DNA from 3 places in the Brevundimonas sp. DW-iso22 genome. Region 2 is predicted to be linked to each of the others. Evidence: predicted binding sites of a transcription regulator. Region 2 holds the regulator's gene; each other region holds the start of a gene.
The links. The regulator LexA, encoded in region 2, represses DNA repair genes until DNA is damaged. The targets are predictions, from matches to a motif close to ATGTTCNCNANNTGTTCT.
Positions count from the first base shown of each region.

Region 1: the regulator LexA is predicted to act here: its motif matches at 4,365-4,382, upstream of dnaE (DNA polymerase III subunit alpha).
Region 3: the regulator LexA is predicted to act here: its motif matches at 3,594-3,611, upstream of recA (recombinase RecA).

Region 1 is NZ_JBZXEB010000008.1:192,642-197,931, reverse strand. It holds gene AC4PRM_RS14820 (TrmH family RNA methyltransferase) at 1-386, shown strand, start outside; gene AC4PRM_RS14815 (GFA family protein) at 390-740, opposite strand; gene dnaE (DNA polymerase III subunit alpha) at 740-4,219, opposite strand; gene AC4PRM_RS14805 (response regulator transcription factor) at 4,408-4,989, opposite strand; gene AC4PRM_RS14800 (hypothetical protein) at 5,263-5,290, shown strand, end outside.
Region 2 is NZ_JBZXEB010000006.1:200,868-206,157, forward strand. It holds gene AC4PRM_RS11615 (ComEC/Rec2 family competence protein) at 1-978, shown strand, start outside; gene lexA (transcriptional repressor LexA) at 975-1,664, opposite strand; gene trpC (indole-3-glycerol phosphate synthase TrpC) at 1,756-2,562, opposite strand; gene trpD (anthranilate phosphoribosyltransferase) at 2,559-3,593, opposite strand; gene AC4PRM_RS11635 (anthranilate synthase component II) at 3,596-4,186, opposite strand; gene AC4PRM_RS11640 (hypothetical protein) at 4,290-4,478, shown strand; gene trpE (anthranilate synthase component I) at 4,475-5,290, opposite strand, start outside.
Region 3 is NZ_JBZXEB010000004.1:441,552-446,841, reverse strand. It holds gene alaS (alanine--tRNA ligase) at 1-1,606, opposite strand, end outside; gene AC4PRM_RS08535 (hypothetical protein) at 1,844-2,173, shown strand; gene recA (recombinase RecA) at 2,394-3,476, opposite strand; gene AC4PRM_RS08525 (GNAT family N-acetyltransferase) at 3,701-5,248, shown strand; gene AC4PRM_RS08520 (MaoC family dehydratase) at 5,258-5,290, opposite strand, start outside.

The sequences.
Region 1 (5,290 bases), on a different contig from region 2:
GCACGGCCGACTCTGCCGGATGTGGCGGCGTCATCCTGATCGGAGACTGTGTCGATCCCTATTCTGTGGAGGCCGTGCGCGCCACCATGGGCTCGGTCTTCGCCGTCGCCATAGCCCGCGCCACGCCCGCAGAGTTCCTGGCTTGGCGTGACACCTGGCCGGGCAGCGTGATCGGCACTCGGCTGGACGCTACTCATGGCTACCGCGAAGCCTCACTTCGGCATCCGGCCCTCATCCTGATGGGCAACGAGCAGGCCGGACTGACCGACGCCTTGGCCGCAGCCTGCGACGTCAACGTCAAGATTCCGATGCGAGGCCGTGCTGACAGCCTGAACCTTGCCGTCGCGACCGGCATCATGGTCTATGCGGTGACCGACGATGCTTGAGCGTCAGAAACTGCGCCCGTCCACACGCTGGGCGGTCCAGCTCCATGGTTGGACATCGATCAGCGTCCGCACATTGACGGCCACCATCGGCTCGCCGTTCGGGGCCACGCCGCTTGCAAAGGCCTGAACGCCGCAGGTCTTGCAGAACAGGTGAGTGATCTTGTGGGTGTTGAAGGTGTGCTCGCTCAACGCGCCTTCGCCAGCCGTCTGGCGAAAGGCGTCCGGCGAGACGAAAACCAGAGCCAGCCCCTTGCGATAACAGTGCGAGCAGTTGCACTCGAACACACCGTCAAGTTCGGTCTCGACTTCATAGGCCACCGACCCGCACTGGCACGAACCCTGATGTGTCGTCATCACGCATCCTCCAACAGCACCACGCCGGGTGCCGATTTCAAAGCCCCGCGTAAGGCTCCGTCCAGGCGATAGCGCCCAGGCAGCTTCATCTCGATCTCGCGTCGTCCGGACGACGGCGTATCAACGGCGGCGATCAGGGACACTTCCCCGCCCTTGCCATTGGCCTTGGCTCGGTCGAGACGGCTCTTCAAGGCCTCGACAGCCTCAATCGTCTGGGTCGAGACGTGAATACGCAGCCCCATGGCCCCGTCATCGATCAGGGTGTCCAGACGGCTGGCGTCGTCGCCGAAAAACCGGACCTCGCCATCCGCGCTCTTGGCCCGGACCCGAACCATGATCGACGCCCCGACCTCCAGGATTTCGCGGCACTTGCGCAGCTGTTCCGGCGGGAACAGGCATTCGAACTCACCGGTCGGGTCCGAGAAGGTGACGAAGGCGAACTTTTCGCCCGACTTGGCGCTGGCCCGCTCCTGACGACGGCGTACGACACCCGCCATCATGAAGGCTTCGTGCCCACTTTCGGCCAGGGCCGTGGCCTCGGCGACAAAGGTCACACGCTTGCGTTTCAGCGCTGCCGCCATGTCCTCCAGCGGGTGGCCGGACAGGTAGAAACCGACGGCGGACAGTTCCTGATCCAGCCGCTCCGGTCCCATCCAGGGCTCGACCGGCTTCAGCCGTGGCCGCGCTGCGCCCGCCTGATCGCCGCCGAACAGCGACACCTGTGACGAGGCCCGTTCCGCCGCCACACTCTGGCAATAGGCCATCAGGGTGTCGGCCTGTTCGACCAGCTGGCGGCGGTTGGTGTGGAAGCTGTCGAAGGCCCCGGCTCGTGCGAGGTTTTCCATCGCCCGCTTGTTCACGAACTTCGGATCGACCCGCTCCAAGAAATCGAAGATGTCGGTGAAGCGCCCGCCGGTTTCGCGCACCTGAACCAGGTGCTTCATGGCCTCAAGGCCAACATTGCGGATGGCCCCCAGCGCGTAAAGGACCGAACCGACCTTGGTGCCATCCGCCTGCTCGTCCCAAGCCACATCGAAATCTGCGGAGGAGCGGTTCACATCCGGTGATTTGACCGGTACTTCGAACCGGCGACAATCCTGATAAAATACAGCCAGTTTGTCGGTATTGCTGAGATCGAGCGACATGGACGCGGCCATGAATTCGACCGGATGCGTCGCCTTCAGCCAGCCGGTCTGGAAGCTGATCAAGGCATAGGCGGCGGCGTGTGACTTGTTGAAACCATAGCCTGCGAACTTGGCAACCAGGTCGAAGATGTATCCCGACTGAGTTTCCGAGACTCCCTTTTCGGACGCGCCCTTGACGAAGCGGGCGCGCTGAAAGTCCATCTCCTCCTTCTTCTTCTTGCCCATGGCCCGGCGCAGAAGGTCAGCCTCCCCCAGCGAATAGCCCGCCAGGATCTGGGCGATCTTCATCACCTGCTCCTGGTAGATGATGACGCCATAGGTCTCGGTCAGAACCTCGGTCAGGCTGGGATGCAGATAGTCGACCTCCTGCCGGCCGAACTTCCGGTCGATATAGGTGTCGATCATCTCCATCGGGCCGGGGCGATACAGCGAGATCAGCGCCGTGACCTCTTCGATAGAGCCACAGCGCATCTTGCGCAGGGTGTCGCGCATGCCCTGGGATTCCAGCTGGAACACGCCGACTGTCTGCCCCGAGGCCATCAGTTCATAGGTCGCCGGATCGTCCAGTGGCAGGGCGTTCCAGTCGGGCGCGGCCCCGCGACGCTCCAGATACTGACGCGCACGATCCAGCACCGTCAGGGTCTTCAGACCCAGGAAGTCGAACTTGACCAGACCGGCCGCCTCGACCCATTTCATGTTGAACTGGCTGGCCGGAATGGTGGACCGCGGGTCTTGGTACAGGGGGGCCAGTTCGACCAGAGGCCGATCGCCGATCACGATACCGGCGGCATGGGTCGAGGCGTTGCGGTACAGCCCTTCCAACTCCAGCGCGGTCGACAGCAGGGTCGCCACCGACGCCTCATTATCGCGCGCCTCGCGCAGGCGGGGCTCGATCTCGATAGCCTGGGCCAGGGTCACGGGGTTGGCGGGGTTGGCCGGCACCATCTTGGCCAGGCGGTCCACCTGACCCAGCGGCATCTGCAACACGCGGCCGACGTCCCGCAGCACGGCGCGTGCCTGAAGTGTGCCGAAGGTGATGATTTGGGCGACCCGGTCGGAGCCATAGCGGTCCTGAACGTAGTCGATGACCTCCTCGCGCCGCTCCTGACAGAAGTCGATGTCGAAGTCGGGCATGGAGACCCGCTCGGGATTCAGGAACCGCTCGAACAGCAGGCCGAACCGTAAGGGATCCAGATCCGTGATGGTCAGGGCCCAGGCGACCAGCGACCCGGCCCCCGATCCCCGCCCCGGCCCCACCGGGATCCCGTGCGTCTTGGCCCATTTGATGAAGTCCGACACGATCAGGAAATAGCCGGGGAAGCCCATTTGCTGGATGATCCCGACCTCCCATTCGAGACGGGTCCAGTAGTCGGCCTCGGGCGCGGCGGGCACGACCTGTTTCAGCCGCTCTTTCAGCCCCTCGCGGGCTTGATGCATCAGTTCGTCTGGCTCGGACCGCCCTGCCCCGGCATCGAAACGTGGCAAGATGGGCGCGCGCGTGGGGGCCAGGAAAGCGCAGCGCCGGGCAATGTCGATCGTGGTGTCGCAGGCCTCGGGCAGGTCGGCGAAGAGCTCGCGCATGGCTGCCGCCGGCTTGAACCAGTGCTCCGCCGTGATCTTGCGACGGTCGTCCTGCCCGACGAAGGCACCGTCAGCGATACACAGCAGGGCATCGTGCGACTTGGCCTGCGCCGCCTTGGCATAGTGGACGTCATTGGTGGCGACCAGCGGCGCGTCATGGGCATAGGCCCAGTCGACCAAACCACGCTCGGCCTGTTGCTCGCTGGCCAGGCCGTGGCGCTGAAGCTCGACATAGAAGCGGTCGCCGAACCCCGCCTGCATGGCCGCCAGGGCCGCCTGACCTTCGGCGGCCTTGCCCTGGACGAAAAGGGGATCGACCGGCCCGTCTGGCCCGCCCGACAGCAGCAACAGACCCTCGGAATGGGCGACCACCTTGTCCCACGGCACGCTGGGCTCGTCGGTCGCACCGGCATCCAGAAACGCTGAGGACGACAGGGCCGACAGGTTCAGCCAACCGGCCTCGTTCTGAACCAGAAGAACAACGGTCGGCACCTTGGCCCAACGCTGATTGATCTGCCCGCCTATGCCGGTCACCGGCAGGGCGCATCCCAGGATCGGCTGAACGCCTGCGGCCTTGGCCCCTTCGCTGAACTCCAGCGCTCCGAACAGATTGGCCCGGTCGGTGACACCGACGGCCGGCATGCCCGCGTCCGCCGCCAGGGTTGAGACCTTGCCTGCCTTGATCGCGCCTTCCAGCAGCGAATAAGCGGAACGGACCCGAAGATGGACGAACTGGGCAGATGCAGTGGCGATGGCCTGGCTCTCCTTGAACAGGCCCATCTTACCGACTCACTGAATCAGATAGGCGGCCTGCCAAGTCATCCAGACGAAGCCGCCGCACGACGCAAGCGACAGCATATCTCTCGTCCAACGCGCCATGATCTTGTCCCCAGATTGAATGTTGCCTGTATGTTCTATGTTGCGGCTTTGTTCTCGTCAAGTCAGTCAGGGATAAACCCTAGGCGCGTTAGAGCGGATGCCAGGGCAGCCGTATTGGGCGATTGAGTCTTGCGAAGCAGGCTACCCCGAAAGAATTCCACGGTACGGGGGCTCAGGGAAAGGGACTGAGCGATCTGCTTTGTCGTGCGTCCCGCGACAATCAGATCAGCCACCTGCCGCTCGCGCCGAGTGAAGGTCAGAAAATCTTGCGACGGGGTTTTGGCAAGAGCCAGAAGTGCACGTTCCACCGCAGCGATCAGTCGCTCCGGATCCGAAGGTTTTTGAAGGACGTTATCGACGCCCAGGCGCATCGCATCGACCGTCGTCGTCACGTCCACGAATGCGCTGATCAGTATGACGGCATGCCGACCAAGGGCACAGAAGGCTGCGACCAGATCGAGGCCCTCTACACCCGGGATTTTGAGATCGACGACGATACAGGTCGGCTCGGCGTCGGAAGCCCACATCAAGGCATCGAGCGGATCGGTGAAACCGACCGGGTCGTATCCACTTACCCGCAGCGCAAGCATATGAGTCTGCAAGATCGATGGATCATCATCGATGATCAGAATTTCCCTGTTCATGAGGCCAGGCCCTAGAGCCTGCGAAAGGGAGCGATGTCGATGGGACGGGTCTGTAGCAGAGAGCCTGGGGTCGGCTTTGGGCGTGGCATGGTCGAAATCACAGTCACTCTTCGTCCCCTGTCCGGGCACTTTAGTCCTGACCTCGAGATCATGACAGACCGACGTTACAGGGCACGGTCGCTCATCGAAACCTCGTAGTCACACGCAATTGCTGCCGTGGTCCGTGACGTCTAACTCGGGCTCAAAGGCCTGTTGACGGGCGACGGGCTCGGCATGAACAACTTGTATGCAGTCATACTGT
Region 2 (5,290 bases):
GTCGCTCTGGTGGAGGTCTGGCCACGACGGCCACATGAAATCTCGGTGCCCTGGCCCATCCGGATCGTTCAGCAGACCGGCGTCTGGGTGGCGGCGGCGGTCATGGCCAGTCTGGTAGCCGGGGCGGCGACCGGCCCATTCGCCATGCAGCATTTCAACCGCACAGCTATGTACGGGCTGGTGGCCAATCTGGCGACGGCCCCGCTGTCGGATTTCCTGATCATGCCGGCGCTGGCGCTGGGGGCCTTGCTGGAGCCGGTGGGGCTGGGCGCGCCCTTCCTGTGGCTGGCGGGGCAGGGGATTGGACTGATGCTTGCGATCGGGGCGTGGACGGCGGGTCTGCCCGGCGCAGTGAAGACCGTGGCCAGCGCGCCGGACTATGTCCTGCCCATCGCCTTCCTCGGTGTACTGTTCTGCTGTCTCTGGCGCGGGCCGTTGCGATGGTTGGGCCTGCCGCTGGCCATGGCCGTCATGATCTGGCCAAGAGCGCCCACGCCAGACCTCTGGATCGGAGACGGCGGCACACAGGCGGCCTTCGTGCGAGAGGATCAGGCCGTTGTCACTCGCCCCGGTATCCGCCAGTTCGCGGTGGATGTCTGGAGCCGCAGGCGCGGGCTCGAGCCGGTCGAGCGACAGGGCGAGGGCTGGACCTGCACGCGGTTTTCCTGTGCCCCCGACACGGCCAAAGCCGGTCCGGTCGCCGTCTGGTGGGGCAAGAAGGCTCCGTCGGACGGGCAGTTGTCCAGCCTTTGCGCTGCGGCTGAGGTCGTGTCGGTGCGTTCCTCAGTTCCGACGTTGCCAGCCGAATGCTCTGACACACTTATCCTGGACGGCACCGATTATGCGCGGGGGGGAGCGGTGGAGTTGTGGCGTGACGCGGCGTCAGCCAGTGGCTGGCGAGGGGTCTGGACGTCAGACGTCAGGGGCGACCGCCCGTGGAGCCGGTTCGGCGATGCGGATGCCGCCGACGGGGCCTAGTGATACTGGCGCAGCAGGCCAACCAGCTTGCCCTGCACCTCGACCTGATCGGGGCCGAAGATGCGGGTTTCATAGTTGCGGTTGGCCGGTTCCAGCGCGATGGATCCGCCCTTCTTGCGAAGGCGTTTCAGCGTGGCTTCCTCGCCCTCGACCAAGGCGACGACGATCTCGCCGGAGTTGGCGCTGTCGGACTTCTTGATGATGACCATATCGCCGTTCAGAATGCCGGCCTCGATCATGGAATCGCCCTCGATCTCCAGAATGTAGTGCTCGCCGGCCCCCAGCATGGATTCCGGCACCGGATAGCGGGCGGTTTCGTGCTCGATGGCGGCAATGGGCGTGCCGGCGGCAATCTTGCCCATCAGGGACAGTTCGCGCGTGTCGTTGGCGGGCTCGGCGGCCGAGGTGCGACCACCCTCGATCACGCCCGGACGGAAGGGCGCGCGGACGGCACGACCGCCGGTCGCGGCCTGATCCGGCAGTTTGGTCACTTCCAGAGCCCGCGCCCGGTGCGCCAGGCGGCGGATGAAGCCCCGCTCTTCCAGCGCCGTGATCAGGCGATGGATGCCCGACTTGGACGCCAGATCCAGCGCCTCCTTCATTTCGTCGAAGGAGGGCGAGACGCCCGTTTCCTGAATCCGCTCATGAATGAACATCAGAAGTTCGTGCTGTTTGCGCGTGAGCATGGCGTCGAATCGTCCAGAACAAGGCGTGAACCGTTGGCGATGTTCTGTAAGTGTTCTTGCCTAATGTCAACTTAACGGCAGAAGGCGAGTTTCAGGCCGCCATTAAAGCCCGCGTCGCCGCCTCGACGTCCGGCTGACGCATCAGGCTTTCGCCCACCAGGGCGGCCTGCGCATGCGCCTCCGAAACAGTGGCCATGTCGTCGGCGGTGAAGATGCCGCTTTCGGCGACCAGCAGGGCGCGGACGGGGCTGAGCATGGCCAGGCGGGCGGTCGTCTCCAGATCGACCTCGAAGGTGCGCAGCGACCGGTTATTGATGCCGACCAGGGCGTCGCCCCGATCTGCAACAAGCATGCAGGCGCGGGCCATTTCGGCCTCGTCATGGGTCTCGATCAGGGCGTCCATGCCGAACCGCTCGGCCTCGGCTAGCAGGTCTGCTGCGAGGGCATCGTCGATCATGGCCAGGATGATCAGGATACAGTCAGCCCCCAGCGCCCGGCTCTCGGCCACCTGCCACGGATCGACGAGGAAATCCTTGCGCAAGCAGGGCAGGGCGGTGGCGTCGCGCGCCTGGCCCAGGAAGGCGTCGTCACCCTGAAAGCTGGGCCCATCGGTCAGGACCGACAGGCAGTTGGCACCGCCACGTTCATAGGCACGCGCCAGGGCGGGCGGGTCGAAGTCGGCGCGAATCAGTCCCTTGGACGGGCTGGCCTTCTTGATCTCGGCGATCAGGGCGGGCCGGCCGGTGTCCTCGACATGCCGTTCCAGCGCGGCACGAAAGCCGCGCGAGGCCGAGGCGGCCGCAGCAAGGGCTTCGATGGCGGACTGGGAGGTGAGGGCCTTGCGGGTGGAAACCTCTTCGCGCTTGTAGGCGGCGATCTGGCTGAGAATGTCCGTCATGCCGGGTCGTCCTCGATCGGGGTATTGGTGGCGGCCACCAGGGCCGCGAGGGCCTGTGCCGCATGGCCGTCGTCGATGACGCGGGCGGCCTGATCGACGCCCTGGGCCAGATTGTCGGCCCGCTCGCCCACCACCAGAGCGGCGGCCGCGTTGAGCAGGACGATATCGCGGTAGGGTCCGCGCTCACCCGCCAGCAGGGCGGTCAGGGCGGCGGCGTTGACCTCTGCATCGCCGCCGCGAATGTCGTTGATGGACGCCAGCGGCAGGCCTGCGTCCTGGGGGGTGACGGTGAAGCGGCGCACGGTGCCGTCCTTCCATTCCGCCACCTCGGTAGGGCCCGTGGTGGTCAGTTCGTCGAGGCCCTGCCCGTGGACGGTCCAGGCGCGGGTGGCCCCCAGACGGCCCAGTACCTCAGCCAGCGGCTCCAGCAGGCGTGGGTCGTAGACGCCCATGACCTGGCGTTTGGCGCCCGCCGGATTGGACAGCGGTCCCAACAGGTTGAAAACGGTGCGGAACCCGATCTCGGCCCGCACGGGCCCGACATGTCGCATGGCCCCGTGATAGGTCGGGGCGAACAGGAAGGCGATGCCAGCCGTCTCCAGCGCCCGCAGTTGCTGGGCGGGTGTCGCGGCCAGGTTAACGCCCAGCACAGACAGCACATCCGACGATCCGGATTTGGAACTGAGCGCCCGGTTCCCGTGCTTGGCGACCTTCAGGCCTGCACCCGCCAGCACCAAAGCGGCGGCGGTCGAGATGTTGAAGGTGTGCTGGCCGTCGCCACCCGTGCCGCAGGTGTCGATGACGTCGTAGGGATGATCCAGCGTCAGGGCTGCGTCGCGCATGGCGGTGGCGAAAGCGGCTATCTCATCCACCGTCTCGCCCCGAATACGCAGGGCGGTGACGGCCGCGGCGACCTGGGCCGGGGTCGGCTCGCCCCGCAGGCAGGCCGCGAAGAAGGCATGCGCCTCCTCACTGGACAGCACACGGCCGTCGACCAGCTTTGCTAGCAAGCCCTTCACATTGTCGGCCATGCTCAGACCATCGCCCGGCGCTTGACGTTGGCCAGGTCCAGGAAATTGGCCAGCAGGTCGTGGCCATGCTCGGTAGCGATCGATTCGGGATGGAACTGAACGCCGTGGATCGGGCGCGTCCTGTGGGCCAGGCCCATGATCTCGCCGTCTGCGGTCCAGGCGGTGACCTCCAGCACATCGGGCAAGGTCTCGCGTTTCACCGCCAGCGAGTGGTAGCGGGTCGCGGTGAATGGCGAGGGCAGGCCCGCGAACACGCTCTTGCCCTCATGCAGCATGGGCGAGGTCTTGCCGTGCATCAGGGCCTTGGCGCGGATCACGTCGCCGCCGAACGCCTGGCCCATCGCCTGGTGGCCCAGGCAGACGCCAAAGATCGGCATGTCCAGCGGCGCGGTGTCCAGTAGAGCCAGGCAGATGCCGGCTTCGTTAGGCGTGCAGGGACCAGGCGACAGCAGGACGGCCTCCGGCTTCAAGGCCCAGGCCTCGGCTGCCGTCAGGTCGTCGTTGCGCACGACGCGCGTCTCCGCGCCCAACTCCGCGAGGTAGTGGACGAGGTTGTAGGTAAAGCTGTCGTAGTTATCGACGACCAGGATCATGCGGGCGGTTCTAGGGGCTGAGGGCGCTGAGGCCAAGGTGCCGCGACAGTAAGGGCGCATTAACCGGTTCTGTCCGATTTCGGGACACTCGATGGAGGAGCCCGTGACGCCGACAGACTTCGACAAGGTGCGATTGCTGCTGACGATCCAGCCTGTCTCGACGGGCAGCGCCTACGCCACCCTGGCCGCCGCCGCCTTGGCTGCGGTGTCGGCGGTGGCCATGGCCGGGGTGATGGTGCTGGGCGCCGGTGTCAGCTTTCCTGCCCCCGACGAGATCAGCCAGACCCGCTAGCGATTGCCGAACGGGTAGCGCCACGCGTCCTCGGCGGCCCGCATCGGGGCGTTGGCCTTGGCGCGGGTCTCGGCATATTCGGCGGCCGGATCGCTGTCGGCCACGACGCCCGCGCCTGCCTGCACGAATATCTGGCCATCGGTGAACAGGGCGGTGCGCAGGACGATGCAGATGTCCGCCTCGCCCCCCGCCGAGATGTAGCCCACGCCTCCGCCATAGCCGACGCCGCGCTTGGTCGTTTCCAACTCGTCGATGATTTCCATGGCCCGCACCTTTGGCGCACCCGACAGGGTGCCTGCGGGCAGGGCGGCCAGCAGGGTGTCGACGGCGTCCAGCGAGGGGTCGGCCGCGCCCTGAACTTCCGAGACGATGTGCATGACCGAGCTGTAGCGTTCGATGCGGAAGCTCTCGATGACCTCGACCGTGCCGGGGGCCGAAACGCGGCCCACGTCATTGCGACCCAGATCCAGCAGCATCAGATGTTCGGCGCGCTCCTTGGGATCAGCCAGCAGTTCGGCTTCCAGCGCGCGGTCGATCACTGGAGTTTCGCCGCGCGGGCGGGTACCGGCCAGTGGGCGGATGGTGACGCGACCATCCTTCAGCCGGACAAGGATTTCCGGGCTGGACCCGGCCAGCTGGAAGTCACCGAAGTTCAGATAGAACAGATAGGGCGACGGGTTCCGACGACGCAGTGACCGATAGAAGGCAAACGGATCGCCGTCCCACGGGGCCGAGAAACGGTGGCTTAGCACGACCTGAAAGATGTCGCCTGCCGCGATGTAGTTCTTGGCCCTGGCGACCAGGTCGCTGAA
Region 3 (5,290 bases), on a different contig from region 2:
CGATGGTGTGAGCATACAGGTCGCCGGTCGGCTTCAGGACGTCGAGCACGCGGGCAGTTCCGCCGTTCCATTCGATCTCGCCCTTATCGCCGGCCTGGCCCCCGCCTTCGCCGTAGAAGGGGGTCTGGTCGAACAGGACCTCGGCGGTCTGGCCGGTCTCGACGCTGTCGGCTTGCGCGCCGTCCTTGAGGATCGCCAGCACCTCGCCCGAGCCGTCGACGGCGTCGTAGCCGGTGAAGACGGTCGGCCCCAGACGGTCCTTCAGCGCCAGCCATTCGCCCGTCGAGGCGGTCTGGCACGAACCCTTCCAGTTGGCCTTGCCGCGAGTCTTCTGCTCTTCCATGGCCGCGTCGAAGGCGGCGGTGTCGACGGTGAAGCCGCGACGGCGCGCCTCGTCCTGGGTCAGGTCCAGCGGGAAACCATAGGTGTCATAGAGGGTGAAGGCCGTCTGGCCGGGGATGACCCCGCCTTCGGACAGGCCCTGCGTGGCGTCTTCCAGCAGGCCCATGCCGCGACCCAACGTGGTGCGGAAGCGGATCTCTTCCTGCTTCAGCGTGTCCTCGATGGAGGCTTGGGCGCGGGCCAGTTCGGGATAGGCCTCGCCCATCTCCGAGACCAGCGTCGGCACAAGGCGGTGCATCAGGGGATCACCGGCCCCCAGCAGGTGGGCGTGGCGCATGGCCCGGCGCATGATGCGGCGCAGGACATAGCCCCGGCCTTCGTTCGACGGGGTCACGCCGTCGGCGATCAGGAAGGACGACGACCGCAGGTGGTCTGCGATGACCCGGTGGCTGGCAGCACGGTCGCCCTCGGCCTTGGTCGAGGTGGCATCCTCGGAGGCGGCGATCAGGGTCTGGAACAGGTCGGTGTCGAAGACTGAGTTCTTGCCCTGCAGCACGGAGGTCATGCGCTCCAGGCCCATGCCGGTGTCGACCGAGGGCTTGGGAAGGTTGCGAACGATCTCGTCGTTCTCCTTCTCGAACTGCATGAAGACGTTGTTCCAAATCTCCACGAACCGGTCGCCGTCTTCGTCCGGCGAACCGGGAGGGCCGCCGGGGACATGGTCGCCATAGTCCCAGAAAATCTCGGTGCAGGGGCCGCAGGGGCCGCTGTCGCCCATGGCCCAGAAGTTGTCGGCACCGGCGATGCGGATGATCTTGTCGTCACTGAAGCCCGTGACCTTCTTCCAGATCGCGGCGGCCTCGTCGTCGTCGATGTAGACGGTGACCAGCAGGCGTTTGGGGTCGAGGCCGAAGTCCTTCGTGACCAGCTTCCACGCGCTGTCGATCGCGTGTTCCTTGAAGTAGTCGCCGAAGGAGAAGTTGCCCAGCATCTCGAAGAAGGTGAGGTGGCGGGCGGTGTAGCCGACGTTGTCCAGGTCGTTGTGCTTGCCGCCGGCGCGGACGCATTTCTGGCTGCTGGTGGCGCGCGGATAGGGCGGGGTGGCTGCGCCCGTGAAATAGTCCTTGAACGGCACCATGCCCGCATTGACGAACATCAGCGTCGGATCGTTCTGCGGCACCAGCGGCGACGAATGCACCTTGGCGTGACCGTCGGCCGCGAAATAGTCGAGGAAGGTCGAACGGATCTGTTTCAGGCTGGACATGGTGTTCGTCTGACGCGCGGAGTGGGTAGGAAGCCGCGCCTCTTACAGGGTTTTTCCCGACGGCGCACCACTTGCCCGTCCTACGCCCGTACGGCAGTGCCAGCCGGTCATCGCAGAGAACACCGAGGTCGAGCGTCAACCCTAACGAGTCTTAACGACACGGCAATGTGACTTTTGGTAGTTTCTGTTTCGCGTCCTAATCCGGTCGGGGCCATTCCGGTCTCGATGGAGGGTAAGATGCGCAGTGGAGTTCTTGGGATTGTTCTGGCCGGTCTGACGATGTCGGTTTCGCTCACCGCCGCCGCCCCGGCACCGGCGGTACAGCAGTATTATCCGGGTCCGGGCATCTATTGTTTCGGATACAACGAATGTGCGCCGATTGCCTATTCGCGTCAGGTTTTCTCGGATGCGGAACTGACGAATTTGATTGGCGAGGGCTCAGACAACTGTGTCGGGTCCGGTAGTCAAATCTATATCTCGACACCGCAGTTGCCCAGCGGGTTCGAGGTAGCCACTCCGATGTACGTCTGCAGCAGCTATGGTCCGTACCTGCCGCCCGAGTGGTAGTTCCGACAAAAAAGGCCGCCCGATCCGCGTGAGATCGGGCGGCCGCTTCGTCCGGTCTGGCCCGGCAGGGTCATGGCGGGTCACCTGGACCCGACCGGAGAAGAAGAAGTGCACTCGGAAAAAAAACGAGTGCACATAGTGCACATTTGTCAGGTCAGGCTGACATCTCGTTGGGCGCTACCGCTCGGCTCGTGGAGCCTCGCTACCTGAGCGCGGTTGATCACCCCTCCAGGTCCTGACCTTCGTCCGGCTCGGGCGTGCCCAGCAGTTCGTCGGCGATCTTGGTCGTGGAGGCGCGCACGGCCTTTTCGATCGAGTCGGCGACGTCGGGATTGGCCTTCAGGAAGTTGCGCACATTCTCGCGCCCCTGGCCGATCCGCTGGCTGTCGTAGGAGAACCAGCTGCCCGACTTCTCGACGATACCGGCCTTGACGCCCAGGTCGATGATCTCGCCCAGCTTGGAGATGCCCTCGCCGTACATGATATCGAAGATGACCTCGCGGAACGGCGGGGCGACCTTGTTCTTGACGACCTTGACGCGGGTGGTGTTGCCCACGACCTCGTCGCGGTCCTTGATCGCGCCGGTGCGGCGGATGTCGAGGCGGACCGAGGCGTAGAACTTCAGCGCATTGCCGCCCGTCGTCGTCTCGGGGCTGCCGTACATGACCCCGATCTTGTGACGGATCTGGTTGATGAACAGCACGATGCACTGCGACTTGTTGATCGAGGCGGTCAGCTTGCGCAGGGCCTGGCTCATCAGGCGGGCCTGAAGACCGGGCAGGCTGTCGCCCATTTCGCCCTCGATCTCGGCACGGGGCGTCAGGGCGGCGACCGAGTCGACCACCACGATGTCCACGGCCCCGGAGCGCACGAGGGTGTCGACGATCTCCAGCGCCTGTTCGCCCGTGTCGGGCTGCGAGACCAGCAGGTCATCCAGATTGACGCCCAGCTTCTGGGCATAGCCGGGGTCCAGCGCGTGTTCGGCATCGACGAAGGCGGCGACGCCGCCGGCCTTCTGGATTTCGGCCACCGTGTGCAGGGCCAGGGTGGTCTTGCCCGAACTTTCCGGCCCGAACACCTCGATCACCCGTCCGCGCGGCAGGCCGCCGATGCCCAGGGCCATATCCAGGCCCAGCGACCCGGTCGAGACGGAGGGAATGGCCTCGGTCACGCCGTTCTTGCCCAGCTTCATGACCGAGCCCTTGCCGAAGGCGCGATCGATCTGTGCGATCGCCGCCTCCAGAGCGCGCTGCTTGTCGCCGTCGTCCTTGCCCACCAATTTCAGATTCGCCTGTGCAGCCACTTTACCACCCTCCTTTGCCATGATTCCCGTTCGGTACCCGTAGAGGGAGAGGCCCGCCTTCGATCCTGTGATCGTGACCCACTCCCTTGTGAGACGGACTATGTGCACGGTTTGTTCCGGTTGCCAATATGTTCTTTTCCGACGCCGCTCGAGTACGACCGTTTCTGACGTATCGGTTTGTCGTTTTCTGTTGATCGAATAGTCAAGCTGGGCGTTAAGCGGCCATGACAAAATCTGCCAAGCCTGCCGTCCTGAGCATTCGCAATGCTCTGCTTGCCGACGTCGATGCGATCGCCCGCCTGGGGACCAAGGTCTACAAGGAGGGGATGTCGCTGACGCCCGGCATGCTGCGGGGGCAGATCGCGGCCTATCCGGACGGCCAGTTCGTCGTGGAGTATGAGGGCGAGATCGTCGGCTATGCGGCCGGTTTCCGCATCGATGAAGCCACCGCCATGGCTCCTCACAGCTGGAGCCAGATCACGGGCGGCGGCTATGCGGCACGGCATGATCCGGTCGGCGACTGGTTCTATGGGATGGAGGTCTGCGTCGATCCCGAGCGTCGCCGCCTGCGCATCGGCCAGCGGCTGTACGACGCCCGGCGCGACCTGTGCGAGGCCCAGAACCTGCGCGGCATCGTCTTCGGCGGGCGGATGCCAGGTCTGGCGCGGAAGAAGGCGGCCTATCCCCTGGCCCAGGACTATCTGGATGCGGTCACGGCCAGGAAGTTGAACGATCCCGTCGTCGGGTTTCACCTGCGGGCCGGGTTCGAGCCGGTCGGCGTGTTGCAGAACTATATGACGTCTGATTCCGCCTCCATGGGCCACGCGGCCCATATGGTGTGGCGCAATCCCTATTATGCCGAGACGCACGGCAAGGGCGCGGCCTTTGCGGTCAAGGAAACGGTCCGCGTCGCCACGGTCCAGCTGCAGGCGCGCAAGGTCGCCAGCTTTGACGAGTTCATCGCCAACGTCGAATATTTCGTCGATGTGACCTCTGACTATCGCTCGGATTTCGTGGTCTTTCCGGAGCTGTTCACCCTCCAGCTGCTGTCGCTGGAGAAGAAGAAGCTGACGCCCCAAGAATCGATCGAGGCCCTGACCCGCTATACGCCGCGCTTCGTCGAGGCCCTGCGCAAGCTGGCGGTCGAGTACAACATCAACATCATCGGCGGCTCCCACCCCACCCGCACCGAGGACGGCGACATCCAGAACGTCGCCTATGTCTTCCTGCGCGACGGCTCGGTGCACGAGCAGGAGAAGATCCACCCGACGCCGAACGAGCGCCACTGGTGGAACATCAAGGGCGGCGACCGGGTGCATGCCATCCCCACCGACTGCGGGCCGATCGGCGTGCTGATCTGCTACGATTCGGAGTTCCCGGAACTGGCGCGGCGACTGGTAGACGAGGGCGCACGGCTGCTGTTCGTGCCCTTCTGTACCGACAACCGTCAGGGCTATCTGCGCGTGCGCTATTGCTCGCAGGCGCGGGCTATCGAGAACCAGTGCTACGTCACCCTGTCCGGCAATGTCGGCAACCTGCCCAATGTCGAGAACATGGACATCCAGTATGCCCAGTCATGCATCCTGACCCCCTGCGACTTCCCGTTCGCGCGGGACGGGGTGGCGGCCGAAGCGTCGGAGAATGTCGAGACGGTGACCGTGGCCGACCTGGACCTGTCCGACCTGGCCTGGGCCAAGTCGCAGGGCACGGTGCGCAATCTGCGCGACCGCCGCTTCGACCTCTACAAGACGGTCTGGACCGACGGGGGCTGAGGTGCGCGCTCAGGCCGGGCGACGCCAGGCCACGATGTTCAC